Regions from separate parts of the Pseudomonas hefeiensis genome, predicted to be linked through region 1. Evidence: predicted binding sites of a transcription regulator. Region 1 holds the regulator's gene; each other region holds the start of a gene.
What was found. The regulator sigma-54, encoded in region 1, starts transcription at its own class of promoters, with help from an activator protein. The targets are predictions, from matches to a motif close to ANTGGCATNNANNTTGCTNT.

Region 1 (4,180 bases):
CGTGGTGACCTCGGTGGGCAACCTGGCCTACTTCGAGCAGATGCAAACCGCAGGCGACACCAAGCCGGTGCAGGGCTACGGGGTGACCATCCAGTATCACGCTGCCAAAGACCGCGTCGTACTGATCGATCGCGCCAAGGTTATCGACAAGGACGGCAACACCACCCAAGGCGAGAAAAATCGTCTACGACACGAACAAAAAGCTGGCCAGCGCCGGTCGTGCCACTGGCAGCAAGGTCACCGAGCAGCGCCCACGGATCGACATGGTCATCTCCAGCCGAAAAAGAAAACCGACGAACAGAAGGCCCCGTAATGGCAACTCTGAAAGCTCAGCACCTGGCCAAGAGCTACAAGAGCCGTCAAGTCGTGCGTGATGTCAGCCTGTCCATCGACAGCGGCCAGATCGTCGGCCTGCTCGGCCCCAACGGCGCGGGCAAGACCACCTGTTTCTACATGATCGTCGGCCTGGTCCAGGCCGATCAGGGCCGCGTACTGATCGACGACCTGGACGTCAGCCACCAGCCGATGCATGGTCGGGCGAAGGCCGGTATCGGCTATCTGCCGCAAGAAGCGTCGATCTTCCGCAAGCTGTCGGTTGCCGACAACATCATGGCGATCCTGGAGACCCGCAAGGAACTCGACAAGGCTGGCCGGCGCCAGGAACTGGAAAGCCTGCTGCAGGAATTCCACATCAGCCACATCCGCGACAACCTGGGCATGAGCCTGTCCGGTGGCGAACGACGCCGCGTGGAAATCGCTCGCGCCTTGGCCACCGCACCGAAATTCATCCTGCTGGACGAACCATTTGCCGGCGTGGACCCGATTTCGGTGGGCGACATCAAGCAGATCATCCACCATCTCAAGGCCAAGGGCATCGGCGTACTGATCACCGACCACAACGTACGCGAGACGCTGGATATCTGTGAAACCGCCTATATCGTCAATGACGGCCAGTTGATTGCCGAAGGCGACTCCGCGACCATCCTGGCCAATGAACTGGTCAAGGAAGTGTATTTGGGCCATGAGTTCCGCCTGTAAGCGAAAAGTGTCTGGTCAATCGCCCCGGCGTCGCTATTTTTATTACGCGACGCCCTAGGCAAACACTTCAGTTTCAGGCATATAATTTGCTTATGTTTGGCGCTTCGGCGCCCTGTAGTGGATGGCGCATGTGCGCCGGCGAATAAGGTGTTAAGCCCCAGCCATGAAACCATCGCTAGTCTTGAGAATGGGCCAGCAGCTGACGATGACACCGCAGCTGCAACAGGCCATCCGCCTGCTCCAATTGTCGACCCTGGACCTGCAACAGGAAATCCAGGAGGCCCTGGAGTCCAATCCGATGCTCGAACGCCAGGAAGAAGGCGACGACTTCGACAACACCGATCCGCTGGCCGATAACGTCGAGCAGAAGACCAACACCGAAATCCCGGAACCGTCCTACCAGGAAGCCGCCCCGACGGTGGATAACCTTGAGGATGGCGAATGGAATGAACGTATCCCCAACGATCTGCCCGTGGATACGGCCTGGGAAGACGTCTACCAGACCAGCGCCAGCAGCCTGCCCAGCAGCGATGATGACGAGTGGGACTTCACCACCCGTACCTCCACCGGCGAAAGCCTGCAGAGCCACTTGCTGTGGCAACTGAACCTGGCGCCGATGTCCGACACCGATCGTCTGATCGCCGTGACCCTGATCGACTGCATCAACAATCAGGGCTACCTGGACGAGACGCTCGAAGAAATTCTCGAAGCTTTTGACCCCGAGCTGGACATTGAGCTGGACGAGATCGAAGCCGTCCTGCATCGCATTCAGCAGTTCGAACCGGCCGGCATTGGTGCCCGCAACCTGGGCGAGTGCCTGATGCTGCAATTGCGCCAGTTGCCCGCCAAGACGCCTTGGCTGGCCGAAGCCAAGCGACTGGTCACCGACTACATCGACCTGCTGGGCGGTCGCGACTACAGCCAGTTGATGCGTCGCATGAAGCTCAAGGAAGATGAACTGCGCCAGGTGATCGAACTGGTCCAGAGCCTCAACCCGCGCCCGGGCTCGCAGATCGAGTCCACCGAACCCGAATACGTGGTTCCCGACGTAATCGTGCGCAAGCACAACGACCGCTGGCTGGTGGAACTGAACCAGGAGTCGATGCCCAAGTTGCGGGTCAACGCCCAATATGCCGGCTTCGTAAAACGCGCCGACACCAGCGCCGACAACACCTTCATGCGCAACCAGTTGCAGGAAGCGCGCTGGTTCATCAAGAGCCTGCAAAGCCGCAACGAAACCCTGATGAAAGTAGCCACCCAGATCGTCGAGCATCAGCGCGGTTTCCTGGAATACGGCGACGAAGCGATGAAACCGTTGGTCCTGCACGACATTGCCGAGGCAGTGGGCATGCACGAATCAACCATTTCGCGGGTGACCACCCAGAAATTCATGCATACCCCACGGGGTATCTATGAACTGAAATACTTTTTCTCCAGCCACGTCAGCACCTCCGAAGGCGGCGAATGCTCGTCCACAGCCATCCGCGCGATCATCAAAAAACTGGTGGCCGCGGAAAATCAGAAAAAGCCGTTGAGTGACAGCAAGATCGCTGGTTTACTGGAGGCACAAGGCATTCAGGTGGCCCGCCGTACCGTCGCCAAATACCGCGAATCCCTCGGGATCGCACCTTCGAGCGAACGCAAGCGGTTGATGTAACAGGCCACGCCACAGCGTTCCAGTGGCAGGTATTTCTGCCTGCCGCTTTATGCACTGGCAACGAAGGAGAAGCTGTATGCAAGTCAACATCAGTGGACACCAACTGGAAGTGACCGAACCTCTGCGCGAATACATCGGCGAGAAACTCGAACGATTGGAAAGGCATTTCGACAAGATCACCAACGTGCAAGTCACGATGAACGTCGAGAAGCTGCTGCAGAAAATCGAAGCCACGCTGCATATCCCCGGCGGAGAAGTGGTTGCCAACGCTGCACATGAAGACATGTATGCCGCGATTGACCTGCTGACCGACAAGCTGGATCGCCAACTCAAAAAGCATAAGGAAAAGACCCAGAGCCTCCTCCAGGGCGCAACCGGTCGTTAACCCCCCTAATCCATGATCCGACTAGAACTCATCCTGACCCCCGGCCGTTCCCAGGTGAACGTGCCGGGTGGCAGTAAAAAGAAAGCCCTCGAACAAATTGCCAACCTGATCCACCGCGAGGTGCCGGATCTGGAAATGCAGGACGTCTTCGAGGCCCTGTTTGCCCGTGAAAAACTGGGCTCCACCGGGTTTGGCAACGGTATCGCCATTCCCCACTGTCGCCTCAAGACCTGTACAGCGCCGATCAGTGCGCTGTTGCACCTTGAAGCGCCCATAGATTTCGACGCCATCGACGGCGCACCGGTCGACCTGCTGTTCGTACTGCTGGTACCGGAAGCGGCGACCGATGCGCACCTTGAGCTGCTGCGCCAGATTGCCAGCATGCTGGACCGCAAGGAAGTGCGCGAGAAATTGCGCAGCGCAGAGAGCAACGAAGCCTTGTATCAGGTTGTCCTGGACGAGCAGAACGGTCATTAAACATGCGCATGATCATTGTCAGCGGACGCTCCGGCTCCGGTAAAAGCACGGCGCTTAACGTGCTTGAGGACAGCGGCTACTATTGCATCGACAATCTGCCCGCCGGCCTGCTGCCGGAGTTGGCCGAGCGCGCCCTGATCCATACCGAGCTGGCTCAACCGCTGGTGGCAGTGTCCATCGATGCACGTAATCTGCCGAGCCACCTGTCGCGCTTCCCCGAACTGCTCGCGGAAGTACGCAACCGGCACATCCAGTGCGATGTGCTGTACCTGGATGCCGATGAGGAGACGCTACTCAAGCGCTTTTCCGAAACCCGCCGGCGTCATCCCCTGAGTAACGCGAGCCGCTCCCTGGCCGAAGCCATCCATGACGAAAGCCAACTGCTGGGGCCGATCGCCGACCTGGCGGACCTGAAGGTCAACACCACCCACCTGAATCTGTATCAACTGCGCGACACCATCAAGTTACGCCTGCTGAACCAGCCGGAACCGGGGACGGCGTTTCTGGTGGAGTCGTTCGGTTTCAAGCGCGGAATGCCAGTAGACGCCGACCTGGTGTTTGACGTGCGCTGTTTGCCCAACCCCTACTGGAAACCGGAATTGCGCGAGCAATCAGGGCTCGAC
Region 2 (4,180 bases), 540 kb from region 1:
AAGTGCCCGACTCAAGCGTGGTGCCCGCATCGTTCTTGCCATCCCAGATGAAGGCCGAGTTACCGGCATTCTGGCTGCCCAGCTCGATGGTACGGACGGTCTTGCCGTCCTTGTCCGCGATCTTGATCGCCAGGGAAGACACCGAAGCCGGTACCACTACCGTGCCGTTGAGGCTCTTGGAGGTATCGACCACAGCCTTGTCACCCGGGGCGATGACCGAACGACCCACCAGTGAAGAGGCTTGCAGGGCCTGGGATGAGTTGTAGTTGCCGGCAATACCACTCACGGTTTCGTTGAGCGTGGTGATGCCTTCCAGGCTGCTGAATTGCGCCAACTGGGCAACGAACTCGCCGTTATCCTGCGGCTCCAGCGGGTTCTGGTTCTTCAGCTGGGTGACCAACAGTTGCAGGAATGCATCCTTGCCCAGCTCCTTGGAACCGGTAGCCGCAGCTGTCGCCGAGCCCAGGCCATCGTTGGTGGTGTTGGTCTTGACCGAGGAGTTGGCCAGAATCTCGTTGAGGCTCAAACCACTGGTGGTGTTAGTGACGCTCATGTGACTCGCCCCTTATCACTGACCGAGGGTCAGGACCTTCTGCATCATGGTTTTGGCGGTGTTCATCATTTCGACGTTGGTCTGGAACGAACGACTGGCGGAAATCATGTCGGCCATTTCTTCAACGACGTTCACGTTCGGGTAATAGACGTAACCCTTGGCGTCGGCGGCCGGATGGTTCGGCTCATAGCGCGCGTCGAGGTTGCTCTGGTCTTCGACCACGCCGAGCACCTGTACACCCTGCCCTGCGGCGTCCTGCTCCTGGAACAGCGAGCCGCTGCCGCCGGATTGGCCGCCCTGGAACATGGTGGCGAAGACCGGGTGACGGGCACGGTAGGTCTGGTCGATGCTCGACGAAACGGTCTCGGCGTTGGCGATGTTACTGGCGACGGTGTTCAGACGCGTGGTCTGGGCACTCATGGCGCTGCCAGCAATGTTGAATACGCTCGCAATCGACATGACTTACTCTCCGCGCAGGGCCGATACCAGCCCTTTGAATTTGCTATTGAGCAGGGTGAAACTGGCCTGGAAGTTCACGGAGTTTTCCGTGTAGTTGGACTGTTCCAGTTGAGCGTCCACGGTGTTCTGATCGATCGAAGGTTGCATCGGCGTGCGGTACATCAGCGATTCATCGCTATTGCCCAGGCCTTCGGCTTCGATATGACGGCTGTTGGTCATGTTCAGGGCGAAGTGGCCGTTCTTGGTCTTCTCGTTCTGCTCGGCGAGCACTTTGGAGAAGTCCAGGTCCCGAGCCTTGAAGTTCGGGGTGTCGGCGTTGGCGATGTTGTTGGCCAGGACTTCAGCACGCTGGGCGCGGAAGCTCAGGGCCTTTTCGTGGATGCCGAGCGCTTTATCGAAACTGATGCTCATGTTGGAAACCTTCGGGTGACCAGAATTTACGTACGATGGACATAGCAAGCGTCGTGCCACTTTCAAAAAGCCCATAAACCGGGGCTTTGCGGGCATCGGCAAAGCGGCAATGCCAGAAAAGCGGCAATCGGTTTCCGCTGTCTGCCGCTTTTCTGCCGCTTCTCAAGGGCAATGACACTCAAATTGTGGGAGCGGGCTTGCTCGCGAATGCGGTGTGACAGTGACATTTATTTCGACTGACATACCGCATTCGCGAGCAAGCCCGCTCCCACAGGGATAGTGGTGGTGGGGAGGAAATTGGCAGGTATAAAAAAGGGAGCCCCTGAGGACTCCCGCTTTTTTGAAGACCCAAGCAAATCACTTCGCCTGATAGATGATCCCCGGGCTGCACTGCACCATCTGGTAGTGGTCCGGCAACCCGTTCAATGCCTCGGAGGCACCGAGGAACAGGTAGCCACCCGGTTTGAGCGTGCTGTGGATGCGCAGCAGGATGTCTTTTTTCACTTCGGCAGAGAAGTAGATCAGCACGTTGCGGCAGAACACGATGTCGAACTTGCCCAGGCTGGCGTAGCTGTCCAGCAGGTTGAACGAGCGGAATTCCACACGGTTCTTGATCGGCGCCTTGACCACCCAGCGCCCCGGTCCTTTGGGGTCGAAGTAGCGTTGCAGGCGATCAGGCGACAGGCCGCGCCCGATAGCCAGGCTGTCGTATTCGCCGGTCTTGCAGTTATTGAGCATGGTTCCGGACAAATCGGTGGCGACGATTTGCACGCCCATTTTCAACTGGCCGATATTGGTCCGCTCGAACTCATCGATGGACATCGACAGCGAATAGGGTTCCTGCCCCGACGAACAGGCGGCCGACCAGATCCGCAAGCGTTGCCCCGGACTGGCCTTGATGGCCGCCGGCAACACCCTGTTCTTCAACACCTCGAACGGGTAGGTGTCGCGAAACCACAGGGTTTCATTGGTGGTCATGGCATCCACCACCATCTCGCGCAACCCACTGCGCGGCTGGGTCTGGATGCGCTGGACCAGTTCGCCCAACGATTTCAGGCCCTGTTGCTCCATCAATTTATTGAGACGGCTCGACACCAGGTATTGCTTGTTTTCACCAAGCAAAATGCCACAGGCTTTTTCCAGGAAGACCCGGAACTGTTCGAAATCCAAATTACCCGTAGACAAGATACCGCCTCTTTCATCGTATTGACTTGCCGGGCGCACAACGCGCCCGACCTTTATTCTGCTGCCTTGATGCGCTCGACTACCCGGGAAGCCAGGTCATCGGGCCGGAACTTGGCCAGGAAGTCATCGGCCCCCACTTTCTTGACCATCGCCTGATTGAAAACACCGGACAACGAGGTGTGCAAGACAATATGCAGCTTTTGCATGCGCGGGTCGTTGCGGATTTCCGACGTCAGGGTGTACCCGTCCATCTCCGGCATTTCAATGTCGGAGATCATCATCAGAAACTCCTCTTCCGGCTTCTTGCCTTCTTCGACCAGCTTGCGCAGGTAATCCAGGGCCTGGCGTCCGTCGTTTAACGCCACCACTTCGACACCGACCGTTTGTAGACAACGGGTCACCTGCTTACGTGCCACCGACGAATCATCGACGGTCAGTACCCGCAGCGAAATCGCCTTGTGCTGGGTTTCGGCGTCGATCACCCCCACGGAAATCGTTTCCGGGGTTGGTGCCACTTCGGCGAGGATTTTCTCCACGTCGATGATTTCCACCAACTGATTATCGACCCGGGTCACCGCCGTGAGGTAGTGATCGCGACCGGTGCCCTTGGGCGGCGGATGGATCTCCTCCCAGTTCATGTTGACGATGCGCTCCACCGAGCGCACCAGGAAGCCCTGGGTCTTGGTGTTGTACTCGGTGATGATCACAAACGGATTGCTCTGATCCAGCAGCCGCCCCGAACCGGTCGCCATCGCCAGATCGAGAATCGGGATGGTCGCTCCGCGGATATTGGCCACACCGCACACAACGGGGCTGGACTTGGGCATCAGGGTCAGCTTCGGGCACTGGAGCACCTCGCGGACCTTGAATACGTTAATCCCGTACATTTGCTGGCCGTCGAGACGGAACAACAACAGCTCCAGGCGATTCTGACCGACCAGCTGAGTTCGCTGGTTTACCGAATCCATTACTCCCGCCATGCCCTGACTCCTACCTAACGCTAATGTGTCCGACGCGCATTCATCACTAAACGGCACGGGGCTTGCTATTGAACCGGCATGAACGCACAAACGACATTTTTTCGACGCCTGACCACTCACTGCCGCCACTGGTTCGGTGCACTGCTGGCTGCCTGCCTGCTCGCTTTGGGCGGCCCTGCCTTTGGTGCTGTTCCCGTTACCTTGCCTGATCTCCTTATCGGCGTCACTCAGGGCTTTCTTGAATTCACCGTAGAAGACTACCTGGCGACCAGTCAAACCGAAGGGCGCTACGAAATCGAAGTCAACCAGCTCGACCCGCGCCTGCGCATGCCCATGTGTGACAGGGAATTGACTGCCTCACTGGAGAGCCCGGGCAGACCACTGGGCCGGGTCACGGTGAAGCTGCGTTGCGACAGCGCCGCGCCCTGGACGGTGTTCGTACCCGCTCAAGTGCGCCTGTTTCGCGAAATCGTCACCACCACCCGTCCGCTCAAGCGGGCCGGGATCGTCGAGCCTCAGGACGTGACGCTGCGTGAACGGGATGTCAGCCAGATCAACCAGGGTTTCCTGACCTCTGTCGATCGGGCCATCG
Region 3 (4,180 bases), 600 kb from region 1:
TGAGCTCGTTGCGCTCCAGGGTGCCGGATTGACGCAAGAGTTTGTCTACCAGGGTGGTCTTACCATGGTCAACGTGAGCAATGATGGCGATGTTGCGTAGATTTTCGATCACTTGTGTATCTCGATCAGAGGATTCGGTGTGCTGACAGGTCGTGGCAGCGATTTACGTTGAGTCCGACAAAGCCGTTACAGCTTGCCGGCGGCGTCGGGGGGCCGGTGACGCAGGCCACAGGCAAACAGCCCCGGGCACTTAGCTCGGTCGATAAACGCGCACATTGGCATGCCCCTCACTGAGCAAATGGTGGGCATGCAGGCGACTCATCACGCCTTTGTCGCAATACAACAGGTACTGGCGAGTAGGGTCCAGTTCCTTGAAACGCGCGTTCACTGCATAGAACGGCATCGTTTGTACCTCGATACCGGCGACACTCAGCGGGTCGTCTTCAGCGTCATCCGGGTGACGGATGTCGATGATGATCTGACCGGCCAGCGCTTCGCCGACTTCTTCAATCTGTATGTCCTGGCCCAACTCATCGATCACCCGATCGATTGGTACCAGCCTGGCGTTTTCGAGCGCACGCTCGAGCACCGCCATGTCGAATTCTTTCTCTTCGTGCTCCACCCGCCCGCGCTTGGCCGCCGTCTTCGGATTGACCGAGATGACCCCGCAGTACTCCGGCATGTGCCGGGCAAACTCGGCGGTGCCGATTTCATTGGCCTGGTCGATGATGTCCTGCTTGTGGCTGGCGATCAGTGGGCGCAGCACCAGTTTTTCGGTCACGCAGTCGATCACTGACAGGTTCGGCAGCGTCTGGCTCGACACCTGCGAGATCGCCTCGCCGGTGACCAGCGCATCGATGTGCAACCGATCGGCGATGCTGGACGCGGCACGCAACATCATACGCTTCAAAATGACGCCCATATGACTGTTATCGACTTTGCCGAGAATCTCGCCCAAGACTTCCTCGAACGGTACGCTCACAAATAACACGCGTTGGGAGCTGCCATACTTCTTCCAGATGAAGTGCGCCACTTCCATTACGCCCAGTTCATGGGCGCGCCCGCCGAGATTGAAGAAGCAGAAATGGCTCATCAGCCCGCGACGCATGATCTGGTAGGCCGCGACCGTGGAATCGAAACCGCCGGACATCAACACCAGGGTCTGTTCCAGCGAACCCAGCGGATAACCGCCAATGCTGTCGTGCTGACTGTGGATCACGAACAACCGTTGGTCGCGAATTTCGATGCGCACTTCAATTTGCGGGTCTTTCAATGAAATTCCGGCGGCGCCGCATTGCTTGCGCAACTGGCTGCCGACGTATCTCTCCACGTCCATCGAGCTGAACGGGTGTTTGCCGGCGCGCTTGCAACGCACCGAGAAAATCTTGCCGGCCAGGGCATCACCGTAATGAAGCTTGCACTTGGCGAGAATGTCGTCGAAATCCCCCAGCGGGTATTCATCGACCTGCAGGAAATGCGCAATGCCCGGCATGCAGCTCAGGCGCTCGGTCATTTCCTTGAGGATCTTGGGTTCGCTGACGCGGGTTTCCAGCTCGAGGTTGTCCCACACGCCGTTCACCACCACAGCCGGGTCCAGATCGCGGAGCACGGCACGGATGTTCTTGGCCAACTGGCGGATGAAACGCATCCGTACCGGGCGGCTCTTGATGGTGATCTCGGGGAAGACTTTTACGATTAGTTTCATGAAAACAGCGCGCGAACGGCCAGCCGAAAAAGGGGGGCGCGGATTATAGCGGAAATTGCTCAAGGTTTAACCAGTTAATCTGCACTCGGTTTTCGGTGCACCAAAACAGGTCATAGATCACAAGCTGCGCCACATTGCAGTGCGCAATTGTTCGACAATCCGGGTTTCAAGGCTTGAAAAGCGTGGATTTGGTGCAAAAAACCCATGCTGGGGCACTGGCATGCAAATTGCTCCCTTGTGAGGCAGGTTGCCTTGGCAGAGTATTCGCGCCGGCATCACCCATATCTAAGGGCACACCATTACCCGCCCGAAGCCACCCGGAGGACATATGTCGAAGTCGGTTCAACTCATCAAAGATCATGACGTCAAGTGGATTGATCTGCGCTTCACTGACACCAAAGGCACTCAACATCACGTGACCATGCCGGCCCGTGATGCGCTGGACGACGAATTCTTTGAAATCGGGAAGATGTTCGACGGCTCCTCCATCTCTGGCTGGAAAGGCATCGAAGCCTCCGACATGATCCTGATGCCGGACGACGAAACTGCTGTCCTGGACCCGTTCACCGAAGAGCCGACCCTGATCCTGGTCTGCGACATCATCGAACCTTCGACCATGCAAGGCTATGACCGCGACCCACGCGCCATCGCCCACCGCGCCGAGGAATACCTGAAGTCTACCGGTATCGGCGACACCGCATTCTTCGGTCCTGAGCCTGAGTTCTTCATCTTCGACTCGGTCAAGTTCAAGTCCGACATCTCCGGTTCCATGTTCAAGATCTTCTCCGAACAGGGTTCGTGGATGTCCGACCAGGACGTGGAAGGCGGCAACAAAGGCCACCGTCCAGGCGTCAAAGGCGGCTACTTCCCGGTTCCACCGTTCGACTTCGACCACGAAATCCGTACCTCGATGTGCAACGCACTGGAAGAGATGGGCCAGACCGTCGAAGTTCACCACCACGAAGTGGCGACTGCCGGCCAGAACGAAATCGGCGTGAAATTCAACACGCTGGTCAAGAAGGCTGACGAAGTCCAGACCCTGAAGTACTGCGTACACAACGTTGCTGACGCCTACGGCCGCACCGCGACCTTCATGCCTAAGCCACTGTACGGCGACAACGGTTCGGGCATGCACGTGCACATGTCGATCTCCAAAGACGGCAAGAACACCTTCGCAGGCGAAGGTTATGCCGGCCTGTCGGACACCGCCCTGTACTTCATCGGCGGTATCATCAAGCACGGTAAGGCCCTGAACGGCTTCACCAACCCGTCGACCAACTCCTACAAGCGTCTGGTACCAGGCTTTGAAGCGCCGGTCATGCTGGCCTACTCGGCTCGCAACCGCTCCGCCTCGATCCGTATTCCTTACGTCAACAGCCCTAAGGCTCGCCGTATCGAAGCCCGCTTCCCGGATCCGGCTGCCAACCCGTACCTGGCCTTCGCCGCACTGATGATGGCCGGCCTGGACGGTATCCAGAACAAGATCCACCCTGGCGATGCCGCCGACAAAAACCTGTATGACCTGCCGCCTGAAGAGGCCAAGGAAATTCCACAGGTATGTGGCAGCCTCAAAGAAGCCCTGGAAGAACTGGACAAGGGCCGTGCGTTCCTGACCAAGGGCGGCGTATTCAGCGATGATTTCATCGACGCTTACATCGCACTGAAAAGCGAAGAAGAAATCAAGGTTCGCACCTTCGTACACCCACTGGAATATGAGCTGTACTACAGCTGCTGATCCGGTAGTGCCGCCCCACGCGGCGTGAACAAAGAGAGGCCTCCTTCGGGAGGCCTTTTTTATGGGCGCAAGTTACGTGCATGATTGTCTGCGCCCTCCACTGTTCGAAGACGAGATCACCCATGACTTCCCGCCTTTCACTCTGCCTTGCTCTGTCTGCCGCGTTGCTGGGCACCGCCGCCCAGGCCGCCACCGCACCCGCCACCCTCGCCCCGCTGCTGGGCACCATAGGCGAGCGCCTGACCATTGCCGACCAAGTCGCCTTGAGCAAATGGGACAGCCGCAAACCCGTGGAAGATCGCCAGCGCGAACGCGAGGTGATCACCGCCGCCGTCGCCCAGGCACCGGCTTACAAACTGAGCAGCGCAGCGGTAGAGGCGTTTTTTGCCGCGCAAATAGAAGCCAACAAACTGGTGCAATACGCGCACCTGTCCGACTGGCAACTGCAGGGCAAAGCCCCGGGCGCCCCGCGCCCGGACCTGATTGGGCAGATCCGCCCGCAACTGGATCAACTGCAAAAACGTCTACTGCAACAACTGGCCGACTTCAGCCCCTACCGCACCGACCCGCAATGCCCACAATGGCTGGCCCAGGCCACCCATACCGATAACGACCCGCTGCGGCAAATGGCCCTGGTTCGGGCGACCGCAGAGCTGTGTGTGCTCAAAAAAACCTGAGCCCACACATCTTTCCCCTGTGGCCGAGCCTGCTCGCGAAGAGACCGGCACATTCAGCACTCC
Region 4 (4,180 bases), 2.8 Mb from region 1:
TCGGGTGGGAATTGACCTACAACTGTCACATAATCTTGACGACTATTTGCGCGCCACTGCAGAAAGTCTTGTGGCGAGGGGGCTTGAATGGCGCGCCTTTCTATCTCATACGCACCCGGGTCTTTTTATGCGCATCAAAGTCCATTGCCAGAACCGCATCGGCATCCTGCGGGATATTCTCAACCTGCTGGTGGAGTACGGCATCAACGTCGCCCGCGGGGAAGTGGGCGGTGAGCATGGCAATGCGATTTATCTGCACTGCCCGAATCTGATCAACATCCAGTTTCAGGCGCTTCGTCCGAAGTTCGAAGGCATTGCCGGGGTCTTCGGCGTCAAGCGCGTCGGGTTGATGCCCAGTGAGCGTCGGCACATGGAACTCAACGCGCTACTCGGCGCCCTGGAGTTTCCCGTGCTGTCCATCGACATGGGGGGCTCCATCGTCGCCGCCAACCGGGCGGCAGCGCAGTTGCTCGGGGTGCGGGTGGACGAGGTGCCGGGGATTCCACTGTCCCGGTACGCCGAGGATTTTGATCTGCCGGAGCTGGTGCGCGCCAATCAGTCGCGCATCAACGGGCTGCGGGTCAAGGTCAGGGGCGATGTGTTTCTGGCGGATATCGCGCCGCTGCAATCTGAGCACGACGACAGCGAGGCCATGGCCGGTGCGGTGCTGACGCTGCATCGGGCCGACCGGGTCGGCGAGCGAATTTATAACGTGCGCAAGCAGGAACTGCGCGGCTTCGACAGTATTTTCCAGAGTTCGAAGGTGATGGCGGCTGTGGTCCGGGAAGCCCGGCGCATGGCGCCACTGGATGCACCGCTATTGATAGAAGGCGAAACTGGCACTGGCAAGGAGTTGCTGGCTCGCGCCTGTCACCTGGCGAGTCCGCGTGGGCAGTCACCGTTGATGGCACTCAACTGTGCAGGGTTGCCCGAGTCCATGGCCGAGACTGAACTGTTCGGCTACGGCCCCGGTGCTTTCGAGGGCGCCCGGGCCGAAGGCAAGCTCGGTTTGCTGGAGCTGACAGCGGGGGGCACGTTGTTTCTCGACGGGGTGGGGGAAATGAGCCCGCGCCTGCAAGTGAAATTACTGCGCTTTTTGCAGGATGGTTGCTTCCGTCGTGTAGGCAGCGATGAAGAGGTCTACCTGGATGTCAGGGTGATCTGCGCGACCCAGGTGGATTTGTCCGAACTCTGTGCCCGAGGGGAATTCCGTCAGGATCTGTACCACCGCTTGAATGTCCTTTCCCTGCACATTCCGCCACTGCGCGAATGCCTCGATGGCTTGACGCCGCTGGTGGAGCATTTTCTTGACCAGGCCAGTCGGCAAATTGGCTGTGCGCTGCCGAAACTGGCCCCCGCGGCGATGGACCGTCTCAGCCACTACCACTGGCCGGGCAACGTTCGGCAGTTGGAAAACGTGCTGTTCCAGGCCGTTTCCCTGTGCGATGGCGGAACGGTGAAGGCTGAGCATATCCGCCTGCCGGACTACGGCGTGCGTCAGCCCCTGGGGGATTTTTCCCTGGAGGGCGGGCTGGACGACATCGTCGGACGATTCGAGAAGGCGGTGCTTGAGCGCCTGTACTCCGAACACCCGAGCAGCCGGCAACTGGGCAAGCGACTGGGGGTTTCCCATACGACCATTGCCAATAAGTTGCGTGAGTATGAGGTCGGCAAGGCCGAGTCATAATTGCTTGCCTGTTGTGTTTGGGGTGACTTCATCGCGAGCAGGCTCGCTCCCACATTATTTGACCGAGGTGTTCGCGTCATTTGCGAACGGCAACAATCCAGAGTGCAAGCGAGCCTGCTTGCGATGACGACAGTAACCATTGCCACAAGGTCAAGCGTTGCCACCAAACGGCATGACACCGCCGGTTTTTCGTCTTCGATACATTTCCCCATATCCCTTCAAAAACCCTGAAGCCCTTTGTTTGCGGCGCTTTACGGCGCCAGAAAAAAGTTGGTCTGCAAATTGCTTAGTGCTCAGCAGTACAGCAGTGGACGGCAAACGTCCGGCATGCAGAGGAACGACAGTGGACAAGTACCTTTACGTGGCAATGACCGGCGCCAGCCAGAACGCACTGGCGCAGCGGGCTCATGCCAACAACCTGGCGAACATCTCCACCAACGGTTTCCAGAAAGACCTGGAGCAGGCCCGTTCGATGCCGGTGTTTGGCGACAGCTTTCCGGCGCGGGCATTTGCCATGTCCGAGCGTCCGGCCACCGACTTCACCCCTGGCGCGCTGGTGGAAACCGGTCGTGACCTCGACGTGGCAGTCAGCGGACCGGGCTGGATGGCTGTGCAGAACCCTGAAGGCGGTGAAAGCTACGTGCGCACCGGCAGCCTCAACGTTGACGCCCTGGGCGTGCTGCGGGCCGGCAACGGTATGCCGGTAATGGGCAACGGTGGTCCGATCGCTGTACCGCCAGAGCAGAAAATCGAAATCGGCCAGGACGGCACCATCAGTATCCGCGCCATGGGTGAAGGCCCGCGCGTGATGGCTGAAGTCGACCGTATCAAGCTGGTCAACCCGGATCTTCGCAACATGACCAAAGGCCTGGACGGCGCCATCCGCACCAAGGACGGCCAGCCGGCGCCCATTGATGCCAACGTGCAGCTGGTGTCGGGGTTCCAGGAAGCGAGCAACGTCAATGCCGTGGACGAGATGACTTCGGTGCTGGCTCTGGCCAAGCAGTTCGAGCTTCACGTCAAGATGATGAACACCGCCAAAGAAGGCGACGAAGCCATGGCTCGGGTCTTGCAGATCTAATCATTAATTACAGCGTTGCGCCGAAAAACAGGCGTACGAGGAGAATCGAATGCTTCCGGCTCTTTGGGTTGCCAAAACAGGTCTGTCCGCCCAGGACACCAACCTTTCTACTATTTCCAACAACCTGGCGAACGTATCGACCACCGGTTTCAAGCGTGATCGCGCCGAGTTCCAGGACCTGCTGTACCAGGTCAAACGCCAGCCAGGCGCCCAATCGACCCAGGACAGCGAACTGCCGTCGGGTCTGCAAGTGGGTACCGGTGTGCGCATTGTCGGCACCCAGAAAAACTTCAACGCCGGCAGCCTGCAAACCACCGAGCAGCCGCTGGACATGGCCATCGACGGTCGCGGTTTCTTCCAGATCCTGCAGCCGGATGGCACCACGTCCTATACCCGTGACGGTACGTTCCACCTCGACTCCAATGGCCAGATTGTCAACGCCAGCGGTTTTGCCCTGGAGCCGGCCATCATCATTCCGAACGACGCCCAGACGTTCACCGTGGGCCGCGACGGCACCGTGTCCATCTCCGTGACGGGCAACCCGGCCGCCCAGGTGATCGGCAACCTGCAGACCGCCGACTTCATCAACCCGGCTGGCCTGCAAGCGGTGGGTAACAACCTGTTCCTGGAAACCGCCGCCAGCGGCGCGCCACAAGTCGGCACGCCAGGCCTGAACGGTTTCGGTACCACGCTGCAGAACACCCTGGAAACCTCCAACGTGAGCACCGTTGAGGAGATGGTCAACATGATCACCACCCAGCGCGCCTATGAGATGAACTCCAAGGTGATCTCCACCGCCGACCAGATGCTCTCGTTCGTTACGCAGAATCTGTAATCACGTCTATAAGGCGGCCTGAGGTCGCCTGCAACACCAAGAGGTAGGGTCATGAATCGCTTCGTATCTGTTCTGGCACTGAGTGGGGTTACCGCGCTCGCGGGCTGTGTCGCGCCAACGCCCAAGGCCAATGACCCGTATTACGCTCCGGTGTTGCCGCGCACGCCGTTGCCGGCCGCCGCCAACAACGGTTCGATCTACCAGGCCGGCTTCGAGCAGAACCTGTACAGCGACCGCAAGGCTTTCCGGGTCGGGGACATCATTACCATCACCCTGAACGAGCGGACCCAGGCCAGCAAGAACGCCAACTCGCAGATCGACAAGACCAGCGAGACCAGTGTCGGCCTGACGTCATTGTTTGGCTCCAGTCTGACCACCAACAACCCGATCGGTGGCGGGGACCTGAGCCTCAACGCCGGTTATGGCTCCGACCGGGCCACCAAGGGCGACAGCAAGTCCGGCCAGAGCAACAGCCTGACCGGCTCGATCACTGTCACCGTTGCCGATGTGTTGCCCAACGGCATCATCGTCGTGCGGGGCGAGAAATGGCTGACGCTCAATACCGGTGACGAACTGG

Region 2: a site for sigma-54 is predicted at 1,465-1,484, ahead of flgB (flagellar basal body rod protein FlgB). Genes of this name have one in related genera too.
Region 3: a site for sigma-54 is predicted at 1,920-1,939, ahead of glnA (type I glutamate--ammonia ligase). Genes of this name have one in related genera too.
Region 4: a site for sigma-54 is predicted at 1,957-1,976, ahead of PSH57_RS21025 (flagellar basal body rod protein FlgF). Genes of this name have one in related genera too.

The regions. Positions count from the first base shown of each region.
Region 1 covers NZ_CP117449.1:1,040,339-1,044,518, reverse strand. Annotated here, with positions in the region: partial or broken gene lptA (lipopolysaccharide transport periplasmic protein LptA) at 1-313, shown strand, start outside; gene lptB (LPS export ABC transporter ATP-binding protein) at 313-1,038, shown strand; gene PSH57_RS04440 (RNA polymerase factor sigma-54) at 1,202-2,695, shown strand; gene hpf (ribosome hibernation-promoting factor, HPF/YfiA family) at 2,772-3,080, shown strand; gene ptsN (PTS IIA-like nitrogen regulatory protein PtsN) at 3,093-3,557, shown strand; gene rapZ (RNase adapter RapZ) at 3,560-4,180, shown strand, end outside.
Region 2 covers NZ_CP117449.1:1,575,500-1,579,679, reverse strand. Annotated here, with positions in the region: gene flgD (flagellar hook assembly protein FlgD) at 1-553, opposite strand, end outside; gene flgC (flagellar basal body rod protein FlgC) at 569-1,012, opposite strand; gene flgB (flagellar basal body rod protein FlgB) at 1,016-1,423, opposite strand; gene cheR (protein-glutamate O-methyltransferase CheR) at 1,781-2,608, opposite strand; gene PSH57_RS06820 (chemotaxis protein CheV) at 2,662-3,588, opposite strand; gene flgA (flagellar basal body P-ring formation chaperone FlgA) at 3,667-4,180, shown strand, end outside.
Region 3 covers NZ_CP117449.1:442,929-447,108, reverse strand. Annotated here, with positions in the region: gene typA (translational GTPase TypA) at 1-112, opposite strand, end outside; gene thiI (tRNA uracil 4-sulfurtransferase ThiI) at 251-1,705, opposite strand; gene glnA (type I glutamate--ammonia ligase) at 2,034-3,440, shown strand; gene PSH57_RS01940 (chorismate mutase) at 3,563-4,117, shown strand.
Region 4 covers NZ_CP117449.1:4,691,684-4,695,863, reverse strand. Annotated here, with positions in the region: gene PSH57_RS21030 (sigma-54-dependent transcriptional regulator) at 128-1,687, shown strand; gene PSH57_RS21025 (flagellar basal body rod protein FlgF) at 2,031-2,768, shown strand; gene flgG (flagellar basal-body rod protein FlgG) at 2,818-3,603, shown strand; gene flgH (flagellar basal body L-ring protein FlgH) at 3,655-4,180, shown strand, end outside.